3 regions of the Streptomyces sp. NPDC058662 genome follow, and region 3 is predicted to be linked to each of the others. Evidence: predicted binding sites of a transcription regulator. Region 3 holds the regulator's gene; each other region holds the start of a gene.

Region 1 (7,501 bases), on a different contig from region 3:
CCCCGAGACGAGTCCGCCCCCGCCGCGCCGGGCGGTGAGCGTGCCGTCGGGGTCGAGGGCGTAGGAGAGCGGGCCGCGGTTGGCGGCGACGAGTACCTGAGAAGCCATGCCGCCAACCTAGCCCCGCCCGCGCTCGCTCAAACGTGTGGACGGGGGCGGCCGGGGTCCGGGACCGGCCCGCGCCGCGCTCCGCGGCAGCCGGTTCAGGCCACGCGGCGCACGGCGTACTCCGGGATCCCGCGCATCGGCGGCCGCTCCTCGGTGTCCACCGCGTACGTCCGCGGAACGAACCCGTCCGGACCCCGCTCGAACTGCGTCAGCTCGGGCCGCACCAGGTGTCCGCGCGAGAGCCGCAGCTGCGCCGTGCGGTAGATCGCGGCGGCCATCCGGCCCAGCGCCTGCCCGTCCTGGTGGCGGTGGACCCGTACGCCCACGTCCACCTGGGCCAGCGCGTCCAGACCGACCGTGTGCAGCGCGTCCACGAGCAGGCCCAGCTCGACCCCGTACCCGACGGGGAACGGCAGCCGCTCCAGCAGCGAGCGCCGCACCGCGTACTCGCCGCCCAGCGGCTGGACGAAGCCGGCCAGCAGCGGCCAGTGCAGGTTCAGCAGCGGGCGCGCCACCAGCTCGGTCACCCGGCCGCCCTGGCCCGGGGCGTCGCCCAGCGGGCGGTCGTACATCGCCTTGACGAACTGCACGTCGGGCTCGGTCAGCAGCGGTCCGACGATCCCGGAGACGAAGGAGGCCGAGAAGTCCCGCAGATCGGCGTCGACGAAGCAGACCACGTCCCCGGTGGTGGCCAGCAGCGAGCGCCACAGCACCTCGCCCTTGCCGGGCAGCGCGGGCAGCCTCGGCAGGATCGCGTCACGGCGCACCACGCGGGCGCCGGCCTCCGCCGCGACCTCGGCCGTCCGGTCCGCGGAGCCGGAGTCGACCACCACCAGTTCGTCCACCAGCGGTACGGGCAGGCCCTCGATCAGGTCGCGCCGGATCACCTCGACGATGGCGCCGACCGTCGCCTCCTCGTCGAGCGCGGGCAGCACCACGCTGACCGTCGTGCCCGCCGCCCGTTTCCGGTCGAGCAGCTGGCCGAGCGGTCGGTCGGCGGCGGACCAGGAGCGGTCGGCCAGCCAGCGCTCCACCTCTTCCAGCACTCTCGGTACTCCCTGCGTCGATCCCTTTGGGGTGAAATATGATCCATCTCGCGGTTCGGACGGCTGTCTCAACCATCCGGACCTTCGGTTACAGTCTTGAACAACGCGAAGGGCCACCGCATGTCGGGGGTCCCCGCGCACAAACGCCCGGGAGCGCCGCACAGCGCGCGGCCCGGTGCCATACCGCTCATCCAGAGGGGCAGAGGGACACGGCCCGTTGAAGCCCCGGCAACCCTCCAGTCGGTTCTCGCGTTCGCGTCACGCACGCCAGCGAGGTCCCCGGCTAGGGAAGGTGCCAATTCCGTCTCATGGCGAAGTGCGCCATGGGGAAGATGAGGAGAAAGGGCCTCGCCATCATGGCTGCACAGACTGTCGCCACCTCCGCCGACCTGGATTCTGTCGACCTCGGACCCGCCACCGGCCTCTCCTGTCGCGAGTGCGGTACCCGCTTCGAGCTCGGTCCGATCTTCGCGTGCGCCGAGTGCTTCGGACCGCTGGAAGTCGCCTACGACCTCCCCCTCGGGGACCCCGAGGCGCTGCGCGCCGCGATCGAGGCCGGCCCCGACAACATCTGGCGGTACGCGCCGCTGCTGCCCGTCCCCGCGGACGTGGCCTCCAAGCCGAGCCTTAACCCCGGCTTCACCAAGCTCGTGGACGCGGCCAACCTGGCCAAGGAGCTCGGCGTCACCGGCAAGCTCTACGTCAAGGACGACTCCGGCAACCCGACGCACTCCTTCAAGGACCGCGTCGTGGCCATCGCCGTGGAGGCCGCCCGCGCCTTCGGCTTCACCACCCTGTCCTGCTCCTCCACGGGCAACCTGGCCGGCGCCGTCGGCGCCGCCGCCGCCCGCGCCGGCTTCCGGTCCTGCGTGTTCATCCCGCACGACCTGGAGCAGGGCAAGGTCGTCATGGCCGGCGTGTACGGCGGCGACCTGGTCGGCATCGAGGGCAACTACGACGACGTCAACCGCTTCTGCTCCGAGCTCATCGGCGACCCGCTGGGCGAGGGCTGGGGCTTCGTCAACGTCAACCTGCGCCCGTACTACGGCGAGGGCTCCAAGACCCTGGCGTACGAGATCTGCGAGCAGCTCGGCTGGCGGCTGCCCGACCAGATCGTCATCCCGATCGCGTCGGGCTCGCAGCTGACGAAGATCGACAAGGGACTGCGGGAGCTGGTCGCGCTCGGCCTCGTCGAGGACAAGCCGTACAAGATCTTCGGCGCCCAGGCCGAGGGCTGCTCCCCGGTGTCTACGGCCTTCAAGGCCGGGCACGACGTGGTCCGCCCGCAGAAGCCGAACACCATCGCCAAGTCCCTGGCCATCGGCAACCCGGCGGACGGCCCGTACGTGCTGGACATCGCCCGCCGCACCGGCGGCTTCGTCGAGGACGTCAACGACGAGCAGGTCGTCGAGGCCATCAAGCTCCTCGCGCAGACCGAGGGCATCTTCGCCGAGACGGCGGGCGGGGTGACCGTCGGCGTGACGAAGAAGCTCATCGAGAACGGGCAGCTCGACCCGGCGCTGACCACCGTCGTCCTCAACACCGGTGACGGCCTCAAGACCCTGGAGGCGGTGGCCGCGGACAGCGGCCAGAGCGCCACCATCCGCCCGAGCCTGGACGCCTTCCGCGCCGCCGGCCTGGCCTGAGTACCCTCCCCGCACCCGGAAAGGCAGTAGCGCCATGAGCGTCAACGTCCGCATCCCCACCATCCTGCGCACCTACACCGGCGGCCGGGCCGAGGTCCCCGCCGAGGGCGCCACGCTGGCGGAGGTCATCCAGTCCCTGGAGCAGAGCCACCCGGGCATCGCCGCGCGCGTCCTGGACGACCAGGGCAAGCTGCGCCGCTTCGTGAACGTCTACGTCAACGACGACGACGTGCGCTTCGAGGGCGGGCTGGAGGCGAAGACGCCGGACGGCGCCGGCGTCTCGATCATCCCCGCCGTCGCCGGAGGCTGACCGGCTCCGCGCGGAGGGGTCCGGCCGCCGCGGCCGGATGCCCCGCCTGACACGCGAATCCCTTATTACCCCCTCCGTCAAAAAGCGGAGGGGGTAATTCTGTTTGATTGGGCGCGGTAGAGTTGGGGAAGTCCCCTCCGCTGGACTTGCCCGCCGCATATGAACGGGTCGCGTGAGGGTCGACATCGGGTCAATGTGCAAGCGCGGTATGGGGCTTTGGCGAGATATGCCGGGCCCGAGTTGCCCGGGAAGATGCCAAATTTTCACTCTATTTCAATGTATCTGGGTGTCCAGAATTCTCGTCGGATTGACCTGTTGCAGACAGCACCCGCGCAGATACATTCAGCCTCGGTCGACGCGTTCCGACGCAAGTTCTGACCCGGGATCGCGAAGTGCGTTCCTGCGCAAGGGCCAGTAATAGGGGAGTTAGGCATGGCTCAGGGCACCGTCAAGTGGTTCAACGCGGAGAAGGGCTACGGCTTCATCGCGGTCGACGGTGGTGCGGATGTGTTCGTCCACTACAGCGCCATCCAGATGGACGGGTACCGCACCCTTGAAGAGGGTCAGCGGGTCGAGTTCGAGATCTCGCAGGGCCAGAAGGGTCCGCAGGCGGACATGGTCAAGCTCGCACTCGGCTAGTCCTGGCGCGATCGACCGCCCACGCGTGCACGACGAGGGGCCCACATCCTGGACACGGGATGTGGGCCCCTCGCGCGTCGCGGACCGGTGCGGCGCCCCTCGCGGCCCGTGTGCGGCAGGCGTCCGGGCCCCCGCGCGGCGCGCGGCGCCCACCGGCCATTGCCCGAAGCCGCTTGCACTCGGAGGGGTCGAGTGCTAATCATTGGCGTTAGCACTCTCCTGCTGAGAGTGCTACAAAACGAGGACCGGGTCGGTGAGGCCCGCAGGGTCCGGCGGGAAGGAACCGCCGGGCACGCAGGCCGTCCGTCGCGGGCGCGGGCGCGGTCCGGAGCAATCCACCCCTGTCCGGGAGGACCACTTCAGATGGCCAAGATCATTGCGTTCGACGAGGAGGCCCGGCGCGGCCTTGAGCGTGGGATGAACCAGCTCGCCGACGCCGTCAAGGTCACCCTTGGCCCCAAGGGTCGCAACGTCGTCCTTGAGAAGAAGTGGGGCGCCCCCACGATCACCAACGATGGTGTCTCCATCGCCAAGGAGATCGAGCTTGAGGACCCGTACGAGAAGATCGGCGCCGAGCTGGTCAAGGAAGTCGCCAAGAAGACGGACGACGTAGCGGGCGACGGTACGACCACCGCCACCGTGCTGGCTCAGGCACTCGTTCGCGAGGGCCTGCGCAACGTGGCCGCCGGCGCCAACCCGATGGCCCTCAAGCGTGGTATCGAGAAGGCCGTCGAGGCCGTCTCCGCCGCCCTGCTCGCCCAGGCGAAGGATGTCGAGACCAAGGAGCAGATCGCTTCCACGGCCTCCATCTCCGCCGCCGACACCCAGATCGGCGAGCTCATCGCCGAGGCCATGGACAAGGTCGGCAAGGAAGGCGTCATCACCGTCGAGGAGTCGCAGACCTTCGGTCTGGAGCTTGAGCTCACCGAGGGCATGCGCTTCGACAAGGGCTACATCTCGGCGTACTTCGCCACCGACATGGAGCGCATGGAGTCGTCCCTCGACGACCCGTACATCCTGATCGTCAACTCCAAGATCGGCTCGGTCAAGGACCTGCTGCCGCTCCTGGAGAAGGTCATGCAGTCCGGCAAGCCGCTGCTGATCATCGCCGAGGACGTCGAGGGGGAGGCCCTGTCGACCCTGGTCGTCAACAAGATCCGCGGCACCTTCAAGTCTGTCGCCGTCAAGGCTCCGGGCTTCGGCGACCGCCGCAAGGCCATGCTCGGCGACATCGCCATCCTCACCGGTGGCACCGTCATCTCCGAGGAGGTCGGCCTCAAGCTGGAGAACGCCGGTCTCGACCTGCTGGGCCGCGCCCGCAAGGTCGTCATCACCAAGGACGAGACCACCATCGTCGACGGTGCCGGTGACAGCGACCAGGTCGCCGGTCGCGTGAACCAGATCCGTGCCGAGATCGAGAACTCCGACTCGGACTACGACCGCGAGAAGCTCCAGGAGCGCCTCGCGAAGCTGGCCGGCGGCGTGGCCGTCATCAAGGCCGGTGCCGCGACCGAGGTGGAGCTCAAGGAGCGCAAGCACCGCATCGAGGACGCCGTTCGCAACGCGAAGGCGGCCGTCGAGGAGGGCATCGTCGCCGGTGGCGGCGTGGCCCTGCTGCAGGCCTCCGCGGTCTTCGAGAAGCTGGAGCTCACGGGCGACGAGGCGACCGGCGCCAACGCCGTGCGCCTGGCCCTGGAGGCCCCGCTCAAGCAGATCGCCGTCAACGGCGGCCTTGAGGGCGGCGTCGTCGTCGAGAAGGTGCGCAACCTGCCGATCGGCCACGGCCTGAACGCCGCGACCGGCGAGTACGTCGACATGATCGCCGAGGGCATCATCGACCCGGCGAAGGTCACGCGCTCCGCGCTGCAGAACGCCGCGTCGATCGCCGCGCTGTTCCTGACGACCGAGGCCGTCATCGCCGACAAGCCCGAGAAGGCCGGTGCCCCCGCGGGCGGCGGCATGCCGGGTGGTGACATGGACTTCTGATCGGCCCCTGGCTGATCGGCTGTTCTCGAACGAGGGCGGCACCCCTGCCGGGGTGCCGCCCTCGGGCGTTCCCGCGGCCCGGCGACGCCCGGGAGGACCGCCCGGTGGGCGGGACGGGGCGGCGGGGGGCCGGGGGGTTTGGTTGACTCGGGGTATGAGCGAGAGCAGTGCACTGTTCGTCAAGATCTGCGGCCTCCGGACCGCCCGCGACGTCGACGCGGCCGTCGGCGCCGGGGCGGACGCCGTCGGGTTCGTCTTCGCCCCCGGCAGCCCGCGGACCGTCGGCGCCGCCGAGGCGCGGGAGCTGGCCGGGCGGGTGCCGGACGGGGTGCTGACCGTCGGGGTGTTCCGGGGGCAGCCCCTCGCGGAGGTCCGGCGGCTCACCGAGGAGAGCGGGGTCCGGGCCGTGCAGCTGCACGGCGACGAGGGGCCCGAGTACTACGGGGACCTGCGCGCGCCGGGCCGGACGCTGCTGCGGGCCACGGCCGAGCCGGTGGAGCGCTGCGGGGAGTACGGGGAGGACCTGCTGCTGCTCGACGCCCCCGACCCGGGGTCGGGCAAGCCGTGGAACTGGGGTTCGGCGCGGTTCACGGCGCCGCAGGGCCGGTGGCTGCTGGCGGGCGGGCTGACCCCGGCCAACATCCGGGAGGCCGTCCTGGTCACCGGGGCGTGGGGCGTGGACGTGTCCAGCGGGGTGGAGCGGGAGCGCGGGGTGAAGTCGCCGGAGCTGATCCGGGCGTTCGTCGAGGCGGCCCGGGGCCGCTAGTGCTCTGACCGGAGAGGTTCACCGGGCCCCTTGCGGAACGGGGCCCGTTCCGGAGCCGGGCCGGTTCCGTCGTCCGGCCCGTTCCGGGCCCGGCGCGGGCCCGGAACGAAGCGGTCCGGGAGAGACGATCTAGCAGACCTGGAGGGCGTCGGCCTTGTCGTTGGCCCAGCCGCCGACGTTGGAGCTGGACGAGGGGGCCGTGGAGGCCCACAGCTGCTCCCAGTGCCCGACCCAGTTGTAGACACGGGTCACCGCCCCGCGGGACTGGTTGTTGTGCCAGGAGGTGGCCCGGTCCTGGAAGCCCCAGTTACTCAGCTGCTCGAAGTTGCAGTCGGACCAGGTCAGCCGGCGGCCGTTGTACTGGTCGTGCTCGTACAGGCAGGTCCACAGGTACGAGCAGTTCGGTGAACCGAGCGCCGCGGCGGGCTCGTTCACGGCGCGCGCCCTCGTCTCGCCCGGCAGCGGCCAGGTCATGACCGCCTTGCCGTCGCGCCAGGCGACCTGGTTGACGGCTATCTGCTTCCCTCCCGGGGTCAGCGCCATCTGCCGGTCCATCCGCTGCTGCAGGGCGGCCACGTCACCCTTGCTCAGGCCCGCCTGGGCGGCCTGGGCGGCGATGGTCTGCCCCAGCGTCGACTGGGCGGAGGAGGTGCCGGCCAGTCCGACGGCGGCCAGGATGCCGGCCGCGGCGGTGGCCGCGATCTTCACAGTCGTGCGCACAGGAATCATGTCCCCTCATCGTCACGAGAGCCCGGTGTCCCGGGCGACGCACACGCTAGGGCCCGCCGCCCCCCGCACCCCAGGCACCTGCCGGACAGATGCCCCCTTGCGCGGGTACGCGGATGCGTGCCGGGGGTGTCGCGGCAGGTGGTCGGGATCGTGAAGCCGGCATTCCGTGCGGGGGGCCGGGGGAGGGCGGGAGTCCGCGGCGGTAATGAGTCAATCTGCCGTGCGCCACTCACATTGGGCTATGCCGCGGGAATGGTCCGGACCGGTTCGA
Region 2 (7,501 bases), on a different contig from region 3:
AGGCCGCCCCGGGCCGGGCCGCGGTGGTGGACCGAATACCCCTGCCGGCCGGGGAGAAGACCGTCTTCCTGACCTTCGACGACGGCGCGGAGAAGGACCCCGAGTTCCTGCGGATGGCGGCCGACCTCCAACTGCCGATCAGCATGTTCCTGACGGACAGCGTGGCGGCCTCGGACTACGGGCACTTCGAGAAGCTGCGCGACAACGGCTCGGCGAGCACGATAAACAACCACACGCTGACCCACCCGAACCTGCGCACCCTGTCCTTCGCGGCGCAGAAGCACGAGATCTGCGGTCAGCAGGACCGCCTGGAACAGCGCTTCGGCCACCGCCCGAAGCTCTTCCGCCCGCCCTTCGGCAACTACAACGACGACACCCTCCGGGCCGCCTCGGAGTGCGGGGTCTCGTCCCTGGTGCTGTGGCGGGCGTCGATGCAGATCAACAACCTCCAGTACGCCGAGGGCTCCGCCCTGCGCCCGGGCGACATCATCCTGGCCCACTTCCGGGGCCCGGCCGAGCTCAAGGGCGCGACGGAGGTCCAGATGGCGGCGCGCATGCTCCAGCGCATCCAGGAGCAGGGGTACCGGATAGGGCGGTTGGAGGACTACATCTAGTGCCGTGGCCGGAAATTCACCGGGTCGCGGCGCCCGGCGTGATCGTCGTCTCCGCCGGGCCGCGGGCGTCCGCCTCGCGCTGGCGCTCCGCGCTGTCGCTGATGCGCAGGAGCAGCGCGATCATGATCCAGTTGGCCAGCAGGGACGAGCCGCCCTTCGCCAGGAAGGGCAGGGCCTTGCCCGTCAGCGGGATCAGGCCGGTGACCCCGCCCGCGACCACGAAGACCTGCAGGGCCAGCGCCGAGGCCAGGCCCACCGCCAGGAGTTTGCCGAACGGGTCGCGGGCGGCGAGCGCCATGCGCAGGCCCCGCTGCACGAGGAGCGCGTAGAGGAGCAGGACGGCCATGACCCCCGCCAGGCCGAGTTCCTCGCCCACCGTCGTGAGGATGAAGTCGCTGCGCCCGGCGAACTTGATCAGCTCCGGGTGCCCCAGGCCGAGGCCCGTGCCGGACATGCCGCCCGTGCCGAAGCTGAACAGTGCCTGCGCCGACTGGTCGGAGGTCACGCCGGGCGGCCGGTTCTCCCAGTAGTAGGACAGCGGCTCCAGCCAGGCCGCGACGCGCGCCTTGACGTGCGGTTCCGTCGAGCCCACGACGAAGGCGCCCAACGAGGCCATGAGCACGCCGGTCACGATCCAGCTGGTGCGCTCCGTGGCGACGTAGAGCATCACCACGAACACGCCGAAGAAGATCAGCGAGGTGCCGAGGTCGCGTTCGAAGACCAGCACCAGCATCGAGACGACCCACACCGTGGCGATGGGGCCGAGCTGGCGCATGGGGGGCAGGCGCATCCCCAGGAACCTGCGGCCGGTCAGGGCGAGGGCGTCCCGGTGCGTCACCAGGTACCCGGCGAAGAAGACCGCGATCATGATCTTCACGAACTCGCCGGGCTGGAGCGAGAAGCCGAAGAGTCTGATCCAGCGCTTCGCGCCGTAGGTGTCCGCGCCGAAGAACGCCGGCGCGATCAGCAGCACCAGCGAGGCGGCCATCGTGATGTAGATGAACCGCTGCAGCAGCCGGTGGTCGCGCAGCAGGGCGAGCACCAGCAGGCAGGCGGCGACGCCGACCACCGACCACAGCAGCTGCCCCGGCGCGTTGGCCTCCGAGTTGTAGCGCTCGATGTACCCCTGGTCCAAGCGGTGCAGCAGCACCAGCCCCAGCCCGGTCAGCAGCATGGCGAGGGGGAGGACCAGAGGATCGGCGCGGGCGGCGAAGCGGCGCACCCCCAGGTGTCCCACCAGCGCCAGCAGGGTCATGCTCACCGTGAACCCGGTGAGGTTCGGCGGCAGCTCGCCGTTCATGGCGAGGCCCGCGCTCGCGTGGCCGAGTACGGCGATGCCGACGACGAGGGCCAGCAGCAGCGCCTCGGTGCGGCGGCGCGCGCCCGCCGCCGTCAGGGGTTTCACCGCAGTCCGATCTGCTCGGCAATGAGGCGCTTTATCTTCATATCATCTACGACGTAGATGTCCTCCTCGCGGTTCCTTCCGCCAGCATCGCGCGCGGCATCGCGCGCGGTGGGCCCCGACCCGCGTCACCCCCCGGGGCACTCGTGACTGTCGCCCCCGCTGAAGCACTGCCCGTAGGTGCCCCGGTAGGGCGGCGCGGGGGTCTGCGGATGGGCTGCCTCGTACGTGGCGTGCGCGAGCGTGAGCGTCAGCGCCACCAGCAGGGCGCACCCCGCGCCGTGGACGGCCGCCGAGATCCGCGCGCGCCGCCGGGTGAAGCCGAGGACGGTCAGGGCGCAGGCGCAGCACAGCGCGCCGAGGAAGGTGAGCACGCCGGATCCGAGGGGCAGGCCGTGCCAGTCGGGGCCCGGGTCCTGGTGCGGCGCGATGAGACCGAACTGCTCGACGGCGTGGTAGCCCAGGCCGGCGAGCAGGACGGCGGCCAGCAGGACGGAGGTCAGGACGGCCAGTGCGAGGTCCGCCGCCGGGCGCATCGGTGCCCGGGGGCGCCCGGTCCGCGCCGGCGGGCTCGCGCCGGGCGCGCCCCCGTCCCGTGTTCTCGGCGCGTCGTGCGGCTGCGCGCCCTCCGGGGGCGTCGGTGCGGTCATGCTTCGCAGTGTCCGCCGCAGCGCGCCGCGCCGCCTGAGTACGGGTACTCACCGCGCGGTGGGGCCTCGGGTCGCCGCAGTCCCGGGGCGGCGCCAGGGGCGGCTACCGGCCATGCGGACGGAGCCGGGCCGTACCCGCTGGCGCCTGAATCCGCCCGCGTTCGGCCTGTTCAGGCCAGTGGCCGCAAGGATTTCGTCCGCACGGGCGGCCGGATCCCGCAGGGTTTTCGGCCGTCCGCACGCAACGCCGGGCGGCGATAATTGGCACTCCGCTTGACCGAGTGCTAATCGCCGGAATAGTCTCGCACCTGGCACTCGCCCCTGGTGAGTGCCAACACAGCGACAGGCAGGTCCGGCACCCGCGACGACGGATCGACCTGGTCGCCACTCAGACAGTTAACCCCGGATCTCCGAAGGGGGAGGTCGGATAGTGACGACCGCCAGCTCCAAGGTTGCCATCAAGCCGCTTGAGGACCGCATTGTGGTCCAGCCGCTCGACGCCGAGCAGACCACGGCCTCTGGCCTGGTCATCCCGGACACCGCGAAGGAGAAGCCCCAGGAGGGCGTCGTCCTCGCCGTGGGCCCGGGCCGCTTCGAGGACGGCCAGCGTCTCCCGCTGGACGTCAGCGTCGGCGACATCGTGCTGTACAGCAAGTACGGCGGCACCGAAGTGAAGTACAGCGGCGAGGAGTACCTCGTCCTCTCGGCTCGCGACGTGCTCGCGATCGTCGAGAAGTAATTCTCTTCAAGTTTTGATTTGAGCTACGCCCCTGGTCACCCTGCTGATGCCGGGCGGCGAGGGGCGTAGTTCGTTCTAGGCGGTGGAGGTCGCGGTGAGCGGCCGAGGATCGCAACGAGAGGACTGAACCGCTCCCATGCCGAAGATCCTGAAGTTCGATGAGGACGCCCGTCGCGCCCTTGAGCGCGGCGTCAACAAGCTTGCCGACACGGTCAAGGTGACGATCGGCCCCCGCGGCCGCAACGTCGTCATCGACAAGAAGTTCGGTGCGCCCACCATCACCAACGACGGTGTCACCATCGCTCGCGAGGTCGAGCTGGACGACCCGTACGAGAACCTGGGCGCGCAGCTCGTGAAGGAGGTGGCGACCAAGACCAACGACATCGCGGGTGACGGCACCACCACCGCCACCGTGCTGGCGCAGGCGCTGGTCCGCGAGGGTCTGCGCAACGTCGCCGCGGGCGCGTCCCCGGCCGCCCTGAAGAAGGGCATCGACGCCGCCGTCAAGGCTGTGTCCGAGGAGCTCCTCGCGACCGCCCGTCCGATCGAGGACAAGTCCGACATCGCCGCCGTGGCCGCGCTCTCCGCGCAGGACCAGCAGGTCGGCGAGCTCATCGCCGAGGCGATGGACAAGGTCGGCAAGGACGGTGTCATCACCGTCGAGGAGTCCAACACCTTCGGCCTGGAGCTGGAGTTCACCGAGGGCATGGCCTTCGACAAGGGCTACCTCTCCCCGTACATGGTGACCGACCAGGAGCGTATGGAGGCCGTCCTCGACGACCCGTACATCCTGATCAACCAGGGCAAGATCTCCTCCATCCAGGACCTCCTGCCGCTGCTGGAGAAGGTCATCCAGGCCGGCGCCTCCAAGCCGCTCCTGATCATCGCCGAGGACGTCGAGGGCGAGGCGCTCTCCACCCTCGTCGTCAACAAGATCCGCGGCACCTTCAACGCGGTCGCCGTGAAGGCCCCCGGCTTCGGTGACCGCCGCAAGGCGATGCTCCAGGACATGGCCACCCTCACCGGTGCCACCGTCATCGCCGAGGAGGTCGGCCTCAAGCTCGACCAGGCCGGTCTGGACGTGCTGGGCTCCGCCCGCCGCGTCACGATCTCCAAGGACGACACGACCATCGTCGACGGTGGCGGCAGCCACGAGGAAGTCACGGGTCGCGTCAACCAGATCAAGGCCGAGATCGAGTCCACCGACTCGGACTGGGACCGCGAGAAGCTGCAGGAGCGCCTGGCGAAGCTCGCCGGCGGCGTCTGCGTCATCAAGGTCGGCGCCGCCACCGAGGTGGAGCTCAAGGAGAAGAAGCACCGCCTTGAGGACGCCATCTCGGCGACCCGCGCCGCGGTCGAGGAGGGCATCGTCTCCGGCGGTGGCTCCGCGCTCGTCCACGCCGTGAAGGTCCTTGAGGGCAACCTCGGCCTCTCCGGCGACGAGGCCACCGGTGTCGCGGTCGTCCGCCGCGCCGCCGTCGAGCCGCTGCGCTGGATCGCCGAGAACGCGGGCCTTGAGGGCTACGTCATCACCTCGAAGGTCTCCGAGCTCGACAAGGGCCAGGGCTTCAACGCCGCCACCGGCGAGTACGGCGACCTGGTCAAGGCCGGCGTCATCGACCCGGTGAAGGTCACCCGCTCCGCGCTGGAGAACGCCGCTTCCATCGCCTCCCTGCTGCTCACGACCGAGACCCTGGTCGTCGAGAAGCCGGCCGAGGACGAGGGCGACGCCGGTCACGGGCACGGCGGCCACGGCCACAGCCACTGATCGACGAGAGGGCCCCGGTCACCGCTGCCCAGCGGGGGTGACCGGGGCTTTCCCGTGTCCGGCGTCCGTGCCGTACGGCCGAGGGGGCGTACGGCCTCCCGGCTAGCCGGGCGTCATGCCCATCTGGCGCATCATCGCGGGGGCGTCGTAGTACCACCAGCCCTCGGCGATCCGGCCGTTCTCCATGCGGAAGGTCGTGCACCCCGACATGGTGACCTCCCTGCCGACCGTCGGCGGGACCCCCATGAACTCGCCCTTCTGGGTGCCCCTCCAGTCCCACATCGTGGTGACGCAGTCGCCCTCGGCGATCTGGCGGGTCGTGGTGAACATGAGGTCGAAGGCGTCGCGCCACATGCCCGCGCTGGCGCGCATGCCCTCCCGGCCGCCGGGCCGCCCCGGCGCCTCCATGATGTCGTGGTCGGTGTAGTCCGCGGCGAAGCACTCGTCGATCGCGTCGAGTTCGCCGCGCATCAGGATGTCGTCGAAGACCCGGTCCACGACCATCTTGTTGAGGTACTCGTCGCGGACCACGTCCAGGTTCATGAAGGTGGGCATCCCCTCGCAGAGGGCCACCATCTCCTGGAACATCCGGTCCGTCTCGGGGAGGTGAGAGTTCTTCATGGCCTCCTCGTACGAGGGGAATTCGACGAGGTCGAGGTAGTGCGTCTCGGACTCGCGGTCCTTGCCGATCATCGTGTGCGTGACCGTGCGCCTGCCGCTGGTCTGTTCGGCGTAGCGGTCGATGAGGGCGTTCACCTCGTCGAAGCGCCTCGTCTCGTAATCGATCACTTGTACGAATGTCATCGCGTCGCCTCCCGCGCTGGATGGGACAGCTCCAGTTTAGGGAGATTTCACCCGATCGGCCGGTTTACTGAGGTCCGTACTTGCGGCCCGTGCGCGAGGACATCCCGCCCAGCAGGCCGCGCGGCGTCAGCTTCACCACGCCCATCAGCGCCTTGTACCGGGGATCCGGGATGGAGACCGCCTTCCCCCGCGCCAGGTCGGCCAGGGCGGTGGCCACCACCTTGTCGGCGTCCAGCCACATCCAACCGGGAATGCTGTCCGTGCCCATGCCCGCCCGCTCGTGGAACTCCGTCCGGACGAAGCCGGGGCACAGCGCCATCAGCCGCACCCCGGATCCCGACAGGTCCCGCGCGGCGCCCTGGGTGAACTGCACCACCCACGCCTTGCTCGCGCCGTAGGTGCCGCGCGGGACGAAGGCGGCCACCGAGGCCACGTTGATCACGCCGCCCCGCCCGCGCGAGCGCATCGATTCGGTCGCCGCCGAGGTCAGCCGCAGGACGGCCTCGACGTGCACCTTCAGCATGGTGAGCTCGTCGGCCATCGAGACTTCCAGGTAGCGGCCCTTGTTGCCGAAACCCGCGTTGTTGACCAGCAGGTCGACCGGGTGCGTACGGTCGCCCAGGCGCTGCTCGACGGAGGCGATCCCCTCCTCGGTGGAGAGGTCGGCGGCCAGTACCTCGGCCTCGATGCCGTGGCGGTCGTGCAGCTCGGTGGCCTGTTCGCCGAGCCGCTTCGTGTCGCGCGCCACCAGCACCAGGTTGTGGCCCTGGGCGGCGAGCCGCCTGGCGAAGGCGGCGCCGATGCCCGCCGTGGATCCCGTAATCAACGCAGTCGTCATAGGCGCAACCTAGCCGCCCCGGGTATCAGTTCAACGCGCCCCCGTGCTTGCGCGCGTACTCGGCCGCCGCGTCCCTCACCTCGGGGGCCAGGGCGGCGCCCGCCGCGAGGACGCGCGGCAGCAGGTGCCGCTCGGTGGTCCAGGCGCGGAAGAGGAACGCGGAGGTCACCTCGTGCTCCGGCCGGTGGACCACCTCGATCGGGTCGCCGGGCGAGATCCGGCCCTCGTGGAGCACGCGCAGGTAGGCGCCCGGGCGGCCCTCGCGGGTGAACCGCTTGACCCAGCCCGGCTCGCCCATCGCGCCCTGGAAGGTCCGGCACGGGATGCGGGTCGAAGCGACCTCCAGCAGCAGTTCGGGTCCTATCCGCCAGCGCTCGCCGAGGACCGCGCCGCTCACGTCCACCCCCGCGGTGGTGAGGTTCTCGCCGAACAGCCCGGCCGCGAGCTCGCGGCCCAGCTCGCGCTCCCACAGGTCCAGGTCCTCGCGGGCGTAGGCGTAGACGGCCTGGTGGTCGCCGCCGTGGTGGCGCCGGTCGCACACGGCGTCGCCCTCCAGCCCGCTGCCCGGCCCGGCGGTCCGGGGCCCCGGCGCGAAGACGCGGACCGGGCCCGCGACGGGGCGCTTGCCGATGCCGGTCAGACCGCCCTCGGCGTCGGTGTATTCGACGACCGCGGCGCGGCCGATG
Region 3 (7,501 bases):
CCGCCCGCCGCGATGATCGGGAGCGACACGGATTCCCGTACCTGGCCCACCAGGGCGAGCAGCCCGACCGCGGCCGTGCCGTCGGCCTGCGGGTCGTCGCGGTGGGTGCCCTGGTGGCCTCCCGCCTCCACGCCCTGCACGCAGAGGGCGTCGGCCCCCGCGTGCTGGGCGGTACGGGCCTCCTCGACGGAGGTCACGGTCACCGTGGTGCGGGTGCCCGCCTTGCGCAGCGCCGCCAGCGCGGAGGCCCCGGGGCAGCCGAAGGTGAAGGACACGGCCGCGACCGGGTCTTCGAGCAGGATGGCGAGCTTGGCCTCGTAGCCGTCGTCGCAGGTGCTGTAGACGTCCTCGTCGGCCAGGGAGATCCCGTACCAGCTCGCCTCGCCGGCGAGCTGCCCCCGGTAGGCCTCCACCGCGGCCGGGTCGACGCAGCCGGTCTGCGGCATGACCAGGTTGACGCCGAACGGGCGCCGGGTCAGGGCGCGGACCTGCTTGATCTCCTGGTACATGCCGTCGGCGGTCTTGTAGCCCCCGGCCAGGAATCCCAGCCCGCCCGCCTCGCACACGGCGGCGGCGAGCAGCGGGCACGAGGCGCCGCCCGCCATGGGAGCCTGCACGATCGGGTAAGGGGTGAGACCGTTCGGCGAGGAGGACATGGACGCATCGTGCCACGTCCCGTGCGGGGGGCCGAATCATCGCATTCGCCTGGCATAGTCCGCTTCACCGAGCCCTGCCGGACATGCGCCGAGCCCGGCGCGGGGGCGTCCCCGGCCGGGCTCGTACGGTGGTCGGCCCGCCCCGTCAGCGACCGTTGAAGGCGTCCTTCAAGCGGCTGAACAGGCCCTGCTGGCCCGGCGCGAACTGGCCCGTGGGCCGCTCCTCGCCGCGCAGCTTCGCCAGCTGGCGCAGCAGGTCCTCCTGCTGCGGGTCGAGCTTGCTCGGAGTGGTGACCTCGACGTGGACCATCAGGTCGCCGCGCCCGCCGCCGCGCAGGTGCGTGACGCCGCGCCCGTGCAGCGGGATCGACTGGCCGGACTGGGTACCGGGCCGGATGTCGATCTCCTCCATGCCGTCCAGCGTCTCCAGCGGGCACTTGGTGCCCAGGGACGCCGCCGTCATCGGGATGGTGACCGTGCAGTGCAGGTCGTCCCCGCGCCGCTGGAAGGTCGGGTGCGCCAGCTCGTGGATCTCCACGTACAGGTCGCCGGCGGGGCCGCCGCCGGGGCCGACCTCGCCCTCGCCCGCGAGCTGGATGCGGGTGCCGTTCTCGACGCCCGCCGGGATCTTGACCGTCAGGCTGCGGCGGGACCGCACCCGGCCGTCGCCCGCGCACTCGTGGCACGGGGTGGGGACCACGGTGCCGAAGCCCTGGCACTGCGGGCAGGGGCGCGAGGTCATGACCTGGCCCAGGAAGGACCGGGTGACCTGCGAGACCTCACCGCGGCCGCGGCACATGTCACACGTCTGCGCCGAGGTGCCGGGGGCGGCGCCTTCGCCGGAGCAGGTGGTGCAGACGACCGCCGTGTCGACCTGGATGTCCTTGGTCGTCCCGAAGGCGGCCTCGTCCAGTTCCAGGTCCAGGCGGATCATCGCGTCCTGGCCGCGCCGGGTCCGCGAGCGCGGCCCGCGCTGCGAGGTCTGGCCGAAGAAGGCGTCCATGATGTCGGAGAAGTTGCCGAAGCCACCCGCCCCGAAGCCGCCCGCGCCGGCGCCGCCCGACGAGGACAGCGGGTCGCCGCCGAGGTCGTAGACCTGCTTCTTCTGCGGGTCCGAGAGCACCTCGTACGCCGCGTTGATCTCCTTGAAACGCTCTTGCGTCTTGGGATCGGGGTTCACATCCGGGTGCAGCTCGCGGGCGAGTCGCCGGAATGCCTTCTTGATCTCGTCCTGCGATGCGTCGCGGCGCACGCCGAGAACGGCGTAGTAGTCCGTGGCCACTTACGACTCCGCCAGGATCTGTCCGACGTAACGTGCCACTGCGCGTACCGCTCCCATCGTTCCGGGGTAGTCCATGCGGGTCGGTCCGACCACGCCGAGTTTGGCGACTGCTTCGCCGCCCGAACCGTAACCGACCGAGACGACCGACGTGGAGTTCAGCCCCTCGTAGGCGTTCTCGTGCCCGATCCGTACGGCCATTCCCGACTCGTTGGCCTCACCGAGCAGCTTGAGGAGCACGACCTGCTCCTCCAGCGCCTCCAGCACCGGCCTGATCGTCAGGGGAAAATCGTGTCCGAAGCGGGTGAGATTGGCGGTACCGCCGATCATCAGCCGTTCCTCGGCTTCCTCGACCAGGGTTTCGAGGAGGGTCGCGAGCACCGTGGAGACCGTGCCGCGGTCCTCGGCCTCGAAGGATTCGGGGAGGTCCTTCACGAGCGGCGGCACGTCGGTGAACCGGCGGCCGACGACGCGGCTGTTGAGCCGGGCCCGCAGGTCCGCCAGCGAGGCCTCGCCGAAGGGGCTCGCGCAGTCGATCAGCCGCTGCTCGACCCGGCCCGTGTCCGTGATCAGTACGAGCATCAGGCGCGCGGGAGCCAGCGAGAGCAGCTCCACGTGCCGGACGGTCGACCGGGTCAGGCTCGGGTACTGGACCACGGCGACCTGCCGGGTCAGCTGCGCGAGCAGCCGCACCGTGCGGCCGACCACGTCGTCGAGGTCGACGGCTCCGTCGAGGAAGTTCTGGATCGCCCGGCGCTCCGGCGACGACAGCGGTTTGACCCCCGCCAGCCTGTCGACGAAGAGGCGGTAGCCCTTGTCGGTGGGGATCCGGCCCGCGCTGGTGTGGGGCTGGGCGATGTAGCCCTCTTCCTCCAGCACGGCCATGTCGTTGCGCACGGTGGCGGGTGAGACGCCGAGGCGGTGCCGCTCGGTGAGCGCCTTGGAGCCGACGGGCTCCTCCGTCCCGACGTAGTCCTGGACGATGGCGCGCAGCACTTCGAGTCTGCGTTCACTGAGCATTCGCGCACACCTCCAGCTGTGGTCCGTTGCCTGCTCCGTTGGCACTCCGAGCGTTCGAGTGCCAGAGAACCCCCGCTCAGTGTACGGCCGGGCAGTAAGCCGCTGGCAAGGGAGGCCCGCCAGGGTAGCGTCGCCGTATGGACGTGCGTTGGGAAGAGGCGGGCTGGGAACGGCTGACCGGACGGGTCGGCCGGCGTCGGCTGCCGGTGTGGGACTGCACGGTGGGGCTGGTGGTGGGGGACGACCGCGTCCTGGCGGTCGACCCCGGGTCGTGCCTGCGCGAGGGGGCCCAGCTGCGGGCCGAGGCGGAGCGGCTGACCGGCCGGCACGTGACTGATATCGCATTCACGCACGGACATTTCGACCACGTGTTGGGCGGCGCGGCCTTCGCGGGCGCCGAGGTCTACGGGGCGGTCGGGCTGGCCGGGGTGCTCGCGGCCGACCGCGAGGGGCTGCGGCGCTCGGCGGTGGAGCACGGGCTCGCGCGGGACGAGGCGGCGGAGGCCGCCGAGCTGGTGGTGCGGCCCCGGCATCCGGTGTCGGGCGAGTGGACGCTGGAGCTGGGCGGGATCCAGGTGCTGCTGGCGAACGTGGGGCCCGGGCACACCGGGCACGACCTGGCGGTCTTCGTACCCGGCGAGCGCGAGGTGGTCTTCTGCGGGGACCTGGTGGAGGAGTCCGGCGAGCCGCAGGCCGGCCCGGACGCGGTGCCGGCCCGGTGGCCCGCCGCGCTGGACCGGCTGCTGTCGCTCGGCGGCGACGACGCGCTGTACGTACCGGGTCACGGAGCGGTGGTCGACGCGGACTTCGTCCGTGCGCAACGCGCCACACTGGCAGCACGTTTCGGCGTGTCGGAGGCATGAGGGCGGCCGCTCTCCTACTGTCGGCCGGATGCGCGAGTACTCCCCCGACCTGACCCCGCAGTGGAAGCGCCCGAAGCCCGTGCCGGAGGTGCCGGCGGAACCCGACCTCGTGGTCGAGGTGGCGGGTACGGACTTCTGCGGCGCGGTGGTGGCCTGCGAGGCGGGCACGGTGACCCTGGAGGACCGGTTCGGCAGGCGGCGGGTGTTCCCGATGGAGCCGCGGGGGTTCCTGCTGGAGGGCGCCGCGGTCACCCTGGTCCGCCCGCCCCGGGGGCCGGCGGCCCCGGCCCGCACCGCGTCCGGGTCGATCGCCGTCCCGGGGGCCAGGGCGCGGGTGGCCCGGGCCGGGCGGATCTACGTCGAGGGGCGGCACGACGCCGAGCTGGTCGAGCGGGTCTGGGGCGACGACCTGCGGATCGAGGGGGTCGTCGTGGAGTACCTGGAGGGCATCGACGACCTCCCCGCCGTCGTCGCGGAGTTCGGACCCGCCCCGGACGCCCGTTTGGGCGTCCTGGTGGACCACCTGGTGCCCGGCTCGAAGGAGTCCCGCATCGCGGCGTCGGTGACCTCGCCGGACGTCCTGATCGTGGGCCACCCGTACGTGGACGTCTGGCAGGCGGTGAAACCGTCCGCGCTCGGCATCGCCGCGTGGCCGGTGGTCCCGCGCGGGCAGGACTGGAAGACGGGCGTCTGCCGGGCCCTGGGCTGGCCGGAGAACACGGGGGCCGCCTGGCAGCACATCCTGTCGCGCGTGGCCTCGTACAGGGACCTGGAGCCGACCCTGCTGGGCGCGGTGGAGCACCTCATCGACCACGTGACGGCGCCCTGACCCCGGTCCCGCCCGACGGGCTCCCGCGCCGGAGGCCCGGGGCGGGGGCAGGGGGCAGGTCGGGGCCGTTCCGGTCAGGTCAGATCAGGTCCGGTCAGTCCACCAGGTCCCGGACGACCGCGTCGGCCAGCAGCCGCCCCCGCAGGGTCAGCACGGCCCGGCCCGCCTCGTACGGGGCGGGCTCCAGCAGCCCGTCCGCCAGGGCCCGCCGCGAGGCCGCGAGGCCGGCCGGCGCCAGCAGCGACAGCGGTACGCCGTCCACCAGCCGCAGCTCCAGCAGGATCCGCTCCACCCGCCGGTCCTCCTCGGAGAGGAGCTCCCGGCCGGCGCCCGGGGAGCGTCCCTGCGCCAGCGCGGCGGCGTACGCGCCCGGGTGCTTCACGTTCCACCACCGCACACCGCCGACGTGCGAGTGCGCGCCCGGACCGGCGCCCCACCAGTCCGCGCCGCGCCAGTACAGCTCGTTGTGGAGGCAGCGGCCGGCCGGCGACGCGGCCCAGTTCGACACCTCGTACCAGGAGTACCCGGCCCGCTCCATGACCTCGTCCGCGATCAGGTAACGGTCGGCGTGGACGTCGTCGTCCGTCATCGGGACCTCGCCCCGGCGGATCCGCCGGGCGAGCTGCGTGCCCTCCTCGACGATCAGCGCGTAGGCGCTGATGTGGTCCGGTCCGGCGCCCAGGGCGGCCGTGAGCGAGTCGCGCCAGTCCTGGTCGGACTCGCCGGGGGTGCCGTAGATCAGGTCCAGGTTGACGTGCTCGAAGCCGGCCGCGCGCGCCTCGGAGACGCATGCCTCGGGGCGTCCCGGCGTGTGCGTGCGGTCGAGCACCTTGAGGACGTGCTGCTTCGCGCTCTGCATGCCGAAGGAGAGCCGGTTGAAGCCGCCTGCGCGCAGTTCCGCCAGGTACCGGGGGTCGACCGACTCCGGGTTGGCCTCGGTGGTGATCTCGGCGTCCTCGGCCAGGCCGAACTCCTCGCGGATCGCCGCGAGCATCCGTACGAGGTCCCGGGCGGGCAGCAGCGTCGGGGTGCCGCCGCCGACGAAGACGGTCCGGACGGCGCGGGGGTCGTCGCCGAGCACCTTGCGGGCGAGGCGGACCTCGTCGATCAGGGTGTCCGCGTAGTTCTCCCGGGAGGCGAGCACGCCGCCGGTACCCCGCAGCTCGGTGGCCGTGTAGGTGTTGAAGTCGCAGTAGCCGCAGCGCGTGGCGCAGTACGGGACGTGCAGGTAGAAGCCGAGCGGCCGCTCCCCGGCGGCCGCCAGGGCGTGCGCCGGCAGCGAGCCGTCTTCGGGCATGGGGTCACCGTCGGGCAGTGCGGAAGGCATGCCCCCATTGTCCCGCACCGCCCGGCGACCCCCGACCGGTGGCCCGGCGGGGGTCGGGGGCGGGCGCTGTCCCGCCCCGGGCGGCTCGCCCCGAGGGCGTCAGGCCTCGCGGGAGCCCTCGTACATCTCGTCGATCAGGTACTTGAACTCCCGCTCGACCACCGGCCGCTTCAGCTTGAGGCTGGGGGTGAGGTCCCCGTGCTCCACGTCCAGGTCGCGCGGCAGCAGCCGGAACTGCTTCACCGTCTGCCAGCGCTGGAGGCCCTCGTTCAGGGTCTGGACGTACGTCTCGATGAGGCGGTTCGTCTCCGGCGCGGCGACGACCTCCGCGTACGTCTTGCCCTCCAGCCCGTTGTCCGCGGCCCAGCCGAGGATCGCGGGTCCGTCGAGCGCGATCAGCGCCGAGCAGAAGTTCCGGTCCGCGCCGTGCACGACGATGCTGGAGACGTACGGGCAGATCGCCTTGAACTGGCCCTCGACCTCGGCCGGGGCGACGTACTTGCCGCCGGAGGTCTTGATCAGGTCCTTCTTGCGGTCCGTGATCCGCAGGTAGCCGTCGGCGGAGAGCTCGCCGATGTCGCCGGTGTGCAGCCAGCCGTCGGCCTCCAGCACCTCGGCGGTCTTGTCCGGGAGCCCGTGGTACCCCTGCATGATGCCGGGGCCGCGCAGCATGATCTCGCCGTCGTCGGCGATCCGGACCTCGGTGCCGGGGAGCGGCTTGCCGACCGTACCGGTGCGGTAGGCCTCGCCCGGGTTGACGAAGGAGGCGGCGCTGGACTCCGTGAGGCCGTAGCCCTCCAGGATGTGGATGCCGGCGCCCGCGAAGAAGTAGCCGATGTCGGGGGCCAGGGCGGCGGAGCCGGAGACGGCGGCCCGCAGCTTGCCGCCGAAGGCGGCGCGGAGCTTGGAGTAGACGAGGGCGTCGGCGACCTTGTGCTTGGCGTTGAGTCCGAGGGGGACCGTCGCCCGCCCGGTGCGCCGGAAGTTGTCCTGGCTGGCCTTGGCGTAGTCGCGGGAGACGCCGGCCGCCCACTGGAAGATCTTGTACTTGGCGCCGCCCGCGGCCCGGGCCTTGGCGGCGACCCCGTTGTAGACCTTCTCGAAGATGCGCGGGACCGCCGCCATGTACGTCGGCTGGACGATCGGCAGGTTCTCGATGATCTTGTCGATGCGGCCGTCGACGGCGGTGACGTGGCCGACCTCGATCTGGCCGGAGGTCAGCACCTTGCCGAAGACGTGGGCCAGCGGCAGCCACAGGTACTGGACGTCGTCCTTGGTGATCAGGCCGGTGGCCACGGTCGCCTTGGCCATGTACGACCAGTTGTCGTGCGGCAGCCGCACGCCCTTGGGCCGGCCGGTGGTGCCGGAGGTGTAGATGAGGGTGGCGAGCTGGTCGGCCGTGATGGCGGCGATCCGCTCCTTGACCGCCTCGGGGTTCTTGGCGAGGTACTCCGCGCCGCGCTTCTCCAGGTCGGCGAGGGAGAGCACCCAGCCCTCCGGGTCGCCCTCGGCCGCGAGGGCCTCGTC

What was found. Region 3 encodes HrcA, which represses chaperone genes, less so after heat shock. Its sites were predicted from a motif close to TTNGCACTCNGNNNNNCNGAGTGCNAA; they were not measured.
Region 1: a site for HrcA is predicted at 3,922-3,948, ahead of groL (chaperonin GroEL). Genes of this name have one in related genera too.
Region 2: a site for HrcA is predicted at 2,928-2,954, ahead of groES (co-chaperone GroES). Genes of this name have one in related genera too.

Annotation. Positions count from the first base shown of each region.
Region 1 is NZ_JBHXRU010000067.1:14,693-22,193, forward strand. Features, by position in the region: gene ACFWUQ_RS21890 (trehalose-6-phosphate synthase) at 1-108, opposite strand, end outside; gene ACFWUQ_RS21895 (glucosyl-3-phosphoglycerate synthase) at 204-1,154, opposite strand; SAM riboswitch class I at 1,339-1,493, shown strand; gene thrC (threonine synthase) at 1,511-2,800, shown strand; gene ACFWUQ_RS21905 (MoaD/ThiS family protein) at 2,835-3,110, shown strand; gene ACFWUQ_RS21910 (cold-shock protein) at 3,543-3,749, shown strand; gene groL (chaperonin GroEL) at 4,113-5,735, shown strand; gene ACFWUQ_RS21920 (phosphoribosylanthranilate isomerase) at 5,890-6,501, shown strand; gene ACFWUQ_RS21925 (peptidase inhibitor family I36 protein) at 6,631-7,221, opposite strand; gene ACFWUQ_RS21930 (protease inhibitor I9 family protein) at 7,470-7,501, opposite strand, start outside.
Region 2 is NZ_JBHXRU010000029.1:56,480-63,980, forward strand. Features, by position in the region: gene ACFWUQ_RS13645 (polysaccharide deacetylase family protein) at 1-614, shown strand, start outside; gene ACFWUQ_RS13650 (FtsW/RodA/SpoVE family cell cycle protein) at 631-2,010, opposite strand; gene ACFWUQ_RS13655 (DUF6234 family protein) at 2,145-2,666, opposite strand; gene groES (co-chaperone GroES) at 3,097-3,405, shown strand; gene groL (chaperonin GroEL) at 3,542-5,173, shown strand; gene ACFWUQ_RS13670 (ester cyclase) at 5,276-5,977, opposite strand; gene ACFWUQ_RS13675 (SDR family NAD(P)-dependent oxidoreductase) at 6,042-6,815, opposite strand; gene ACFWUQ_RS13680 (MOSC domain-containing protein) at 6,841-7,501, opposite strand, start outside.
Region 3 is NZ_JBHXRU010000037.1:19,033-26,533, forward strand. Features, by position in the region: gene ACFWUQ_RS15825 (nitronate monooxygenase) at 1-656, opposite strand, end outside; gene dnaJ (molecular chaperone DnaJ) at 802-1,938, opposite strand; gene hrcA (heat-inducible transcriptional repressor HrcA) at 1,939-2,955, opposite strand; gene ACFWUQ_RS15840 (MBL fold metallo-hydrolase) at 3,093-3,818, shown strand; gene ACFWUQ_RS15845 (DUF3097 domain-containing protein) at 3,847-4,647, shown strand; gene hemW (radical SAM family heme chaperone HemW) at 4,742-5,974, opposite strand; gene ACFWUQ_RS15855 (AMP-dependent synthetase/ligase) at 6,074-7,501, opposite strand, start outside.